One region of the Clostridium sulfidigenes genome, then DNA from elsewhere that is predicted to be linked to it. Evidence: a T-box and tRNA genes for the amino acid it is inferred to sense, from the RefSeq annotation. Region 1 holds a T-box; the other holds one or more tRNA genes.

Region 1 (2,320 bases):
AATTACTATGATTGATGCTGTAAAGGAATATGCAGGTGTAGACTTCAATGAAATTAAGACAGATGAAGAAGCTAGACAAATTGCAAAAGAAAAACATTTAGAATTTATAAAGGAATTAAAAGATTGTACAAAGGCAGATATATTAAATGGATTATTTGAAGAATATGCCGAAGAACATTTAATTCAACCAACATTCCTTTGTGATTATCCAGTAGAAATATCACCATTAACTAAGAAAAAACGTGGAAATGAAGCCTTTACTGAGAGATTTGAAGGATTTGTTTATGGTAGAGAAGTTTGTAATGCTTATTCAGAACTAAATGATCCTATAGTTCAAAGACAAAGATTTGAACAACAAGCAAAAGAAAGAGAGCTTGGAGATGATGAGGCTTATCTAATTGATGAGGAATTCATGAGTGCTCTTGAGGTAGGAATGCCTCCAACAGGTGGACTTGGAATTGGTATAGATAGAATAGTAATGTTCTTAACTGATTCAGTATCCATCAGGGATGTTATACTATTCCCAACAATGAAACCTCTACAATAATATAATTAATAATATATAATTTTAAAATTAATTTTACCCAAAAATTATTGCATATTAAAATAATTTTTGGGTAAAATGTTAAGGTACTAGTTTAATATATAATATCAGTAAATATATATTAAATAATTATTACATATTAAAAAGATTTCTGGATAAAATATTAAAGTATTCATATAATGTAAGTTAAATAAATTATTTTTTAAATTTTATAAAATAGTGTTGAATTTTACATTAAATATGCTATAATCTAGATATGAATTAAATATTCCGCGATAGCTCAACGGTGGAGCACTCGGCTGTTAACCGATAGGTTGGAGGTTCGAATCCTCTTCGCGGAGCCATTTTTTATAAGATAACTTACGGCGGGCTTTTAAGTCGGCTTATTTTGTTATAGTAAATAATATAACAAAATAACATTTTAATTTTATATTTAATTATAATATTATGTGAGGATAATATTATTAAAAACTGAATAATAACGATGACAAAGAAGAGTAGTAATAAAGATTTTAAAGAGAGATGATGGTGGGTGTAAATTATCATATCAATATTATGAAGGGAGCTTTTGAGTTAGTGATAAATTTTAAAGATGAGCTTTAGCTAATAAGGGTGGAACCGCGGATTAATTTCGTCCCTTAATTGGTTAAAGTTTTTTTATTTACAAATATTAATTTGTTAATTGCAATTAATAATAAAAAACATTGATGGAGGTAATGAACATGGCAAAAGAATTAACTATGGATAAAATGGTAGCTTTATGTAAAAATAGAGGATTTATATTTTCTGGGTCCGAAATTTATGGAGGACTTGCGAATTCATGGGATTATGGTCCTTTAGGTGTGGAATTTAAAAATAACGTTAAAAAAGCATGGTGGAAAAAGTTTGTTCAAGAAAATCCTTACAATATAGGTTTGGATTGTGCAATATTGATGAATCCAGAAGTTTGGGTAGCTACAGGTCATGTAGGTGGATTCTCTGATCCATTAATGGATTGCAAAGAATGTAAGGCTAGATTTAGAGCTGATAAGTTAGTTGAAGATCATATGGTTTCAGAAGGCGCAGAAGTAGCTGTAGCTGATGGATGGACTAATGAAGAGTATAAAGAATATATTGAAAAACATAATGTGGTTTGTCCAAAGTGTGGGAAAATGAATTATACAGATATAAGAAAGTTTAATCTTATGTTTAAAACTTTCCAAGGCATAACTGAAGACAGTAAAAATGAAATATATTTAAGACCTGAAACAGCTCAAGGTATATTTGTAAACTTTAAAAATGCTCAAAGAACATCAAGAAAAAAAGTACCTTTTGGAATAGCTCAAATAGGTAAATCTTTCAGGAATGAAATTACTCCAGGTAACTTTACCTTTAGAACAAGGGAGTTTGAGCAAATGGAGCTTGAATTTTTCTGTAAGCCGGGAACTGACTTAGAGTGGTTTGAATATTGGAAAGAGTATTGTAAGAATTTCTTATTTAACTTAGGAATGGGTAAGGAAAATCTAAGGTTTAGAGATCATGAAAAAGAAGAACTATCATTCTATAGTAATGCTACTTGTGACATAGAGTTTTTATTCCCATTTGGATGGGGTGAGCTTTGGGGAATAGCTGATAGAACAGACTATGACTTAAAAAGACACATGGAACATTCAGGAGAAGAGTTATCTTATCTAGATCCAACTACTAATGAAAAATATGTACCATACTGTATAGAGCCATCATTAGGAGCTGATAGAGTTGCATTAGCATTCTTGTGTGAAGCTTATGATGAAGAAG
Region 2 (2,320 bases), on a different contig from region 1:
AACTTTTTAAATATATATCTATACATCTATATATCTATATATCTATTTAACTATTTCTCTATTTAACTATTTAACTATTTAACTATTTGTTCTATCTATGCGGGTTTTAGGAGAATCTGTGATTTTGATAGTATGGTTAAGTATATATTAAAATGTTAATTATTAATAACAAGCAACCTTAAGGTGGTGACATTTTTGAAATACGCTTTTGTAGACTTTAGAATTTCTTTTGAGGAAATATTTGCTTTAGAAAATTTAAATTGTAAAGTTATCCTTTGCGAACCTTGCAATTCATTATATCCGGCTATATGTGGTCATCCTGATATTCTTATGCATTTCATAGACAATAGTAATATTATCATTCATAAATATACTTCTTCTATCTTTGAAGAAACTCTAAAATCTTTAAATCTAACAGTATTAAGAAGTACTAGCACTTTAACTGATAAATATCCTAATGATATTATTCTTAATGCTGTAAACACTCCTGATTTTTTTATGCATAATATAAGGTATACTGATAAAACTTTATTAGAAAACATTCATCCTAAGACTTTAATAAATGTTAATCAAGGTTATACTAAATGCTCTACTGTAGTATTATCTAATAAGGCCTTCATAACTTCTGATATATGTATTTACAAAGAATTAAATAACTATGGATATGATGTACTATTAATTCCACCAGGGGACATTCTTTTACCTCATTTGAATTACGGCTTTATTGGAGGAACTTGCGGTATGATAGATTCTAAAACTATAGTTTTTTATGGAGATTTAGATTTATATCCTCATGGGAATTTAATAAAAAGATTTTTAGATAAGCATGGCATAACCCCTATTTCTTTAGTCAACTCTCAACTAATTGATAGAGGTAGTATATACTTTTTAGATATTTAGTAGCTCATCTATACAGAATACTACAGTATGAATTTTTAATATTTAATTTAAATACCTCTATAAGAAGCACATTTATATTATGTACAAAATAAAAAAGCAAGTAAATAAATTACTTGCTTTTTTGGAGGCGCCACCCAGATTTGAACTGGGGATAAAGGCTTTGCAGGCCTCTGCCTTACCACTTGGCTATAGCGCCATATTGGAGCGGAAGACGAGATTCGAACTCGCGACGTTCACCTTGGCAAGGTGACGCTCTACCACTGAGCCACTCCCGCGTAATAATGGTGGCTCGAGCAGGAATCGAACCAGCGACACGAGGATTTTCAGTCCTCTGCTCTACCGACTGAGCTATCGAGCCAGACACAAATTTTAGAATTTATTGGCGACCCAGAAGGGACTCGAACCCTCGACCTCCGGCGTGACAGGCCGGCACTCTAACCAACTGAGCCACTGGGCCATATGGTGGTCGCAACAGGGATCGAACCTGTGACCCCCTGCTTGTAAGGCAGGTGCTCTCCCAGCTGAGCTATGCGACCAAAATTTAAATTTGTGACACCACTATTAAAATAATCTTTGCTAAGCTTAAAAAACAATAAATTTTCCAAGTCTTAACAAAGACTATTATATTAAATTTTTAGTTTATTGTCAATATGGTTTTTAGAATTTATTATAGAAATTAGTTAATAGCTTCTAATATTTTTTTAATATCTTCTGGTTTAAAATCATAGGTTTTATTACAGAAATGGCACAATATCTCTTCTGTCTTGCCCTCATCATATATCTCTTGTAAATCATCTTTACCAATACTAATCAGCACTCTTTCAACTCTTTCTCTTGAACAGTCGCATTTATACGCTGGTACTAAAGCATCATATATTTTCAAATCCATATCTTCAAATATAAATTCTAATATTTCTTCTATAGTCATTCCTTTCTCTATCATAGCCGTTACTGATGGAACTTCTTCCAATCTATAAGTTATAATATCTGCTAAGAATTCTGATGCACCTGGCATCATTTGTATAATAAACCCCCCAGCAGCTTTTATAGATAAATCTGTATCTACCAATACTCCTAAAGCAACAGCAGATGGTGTTTGCTCAGATACCGTAAAGTAATATGCTATATCATCGCCTACTTCTCCTGTATATATAGGCACCTGCCCTATATAAGGTTCTTTAAGCCCCATATCCTTAATTACTTTTAGATATCCATTTTTACCTATAGCACCACCAACTTCTAATTTACCTTTTTCATTTAAAGGTAAATCCACTTTTGGGTTTCCTATATATCCTTTAACACTTCCATCATGATGGGCAGTAACAGTAACGCCTTTCGCCTCTCCACCACCATCTATTTGAATAGTTAAACTATCAGTATCATTTTTTAGCATAGCACCCATTAAAACCCCACCAGTTAA

The links. A T-box is a leader RNA that pairs with one kind of tRNA and senses whether it is charged. The one in region 1 lies ahead of ACTNBA_RS18910 (glycine--tRNA ligase), so its partner is inferred to be a tRNA-Gly.
Region 2: it has a tRNA-Gly gene. The T-box ahead of ACTNBA_RS18910 (glycine--tRNA ligase) is inferred to sense a tRNA for this amino acid. The anticodon was not compared.

What each region holds. Positions count from the first base shown of each region.
Region 1 covers NZ_JBQHQR010000029.1:4,114-6,433, forward strand. The annotation lists gene lysS (lysine--tRNA ligase) at 1-547, shown strand, start outside; tRNA gene ACTNBA_RS18905 (tRNA-Asn) at 814-888, shown strand; T-box leader at 1,020-1,186, shown strand; gene ACTNBA_RS18910 (glycine--tRNA ligase) at 1,267-2,320, shown strand, end outside.
Region 2 covers NZ_JBQHQR010000008.1:51,041-53,360, forward strand. The annotation lists gene ACTNBA_RS10915 (DUF6873 family GME fold protein) at 196-900, shown strand; tRNA gene ACTNBA_RS10920 (tRNA-Cys) at 1,023-1,096, opposite strand; tRNA gene ACTNBA_RS10925 (tRNA-Gly) at 1,101-1,175, opposite strand; tRNA gene ACTNBA_RS10930 (tRNA-Phe) at 1,183-1,258, opposite strand; tRNA gene ACTNBA_RS10935 (tRNA-Asp) at 1,281-1,357, opposite strand; tRNA gene ACTNBA_RS10940 (tRNA-Val) at 1,361-1,436, opposite strand; gene hslO (Hsp33 family molecular chaperone HslO) at 1,577-2,320, opposite strand, start outside.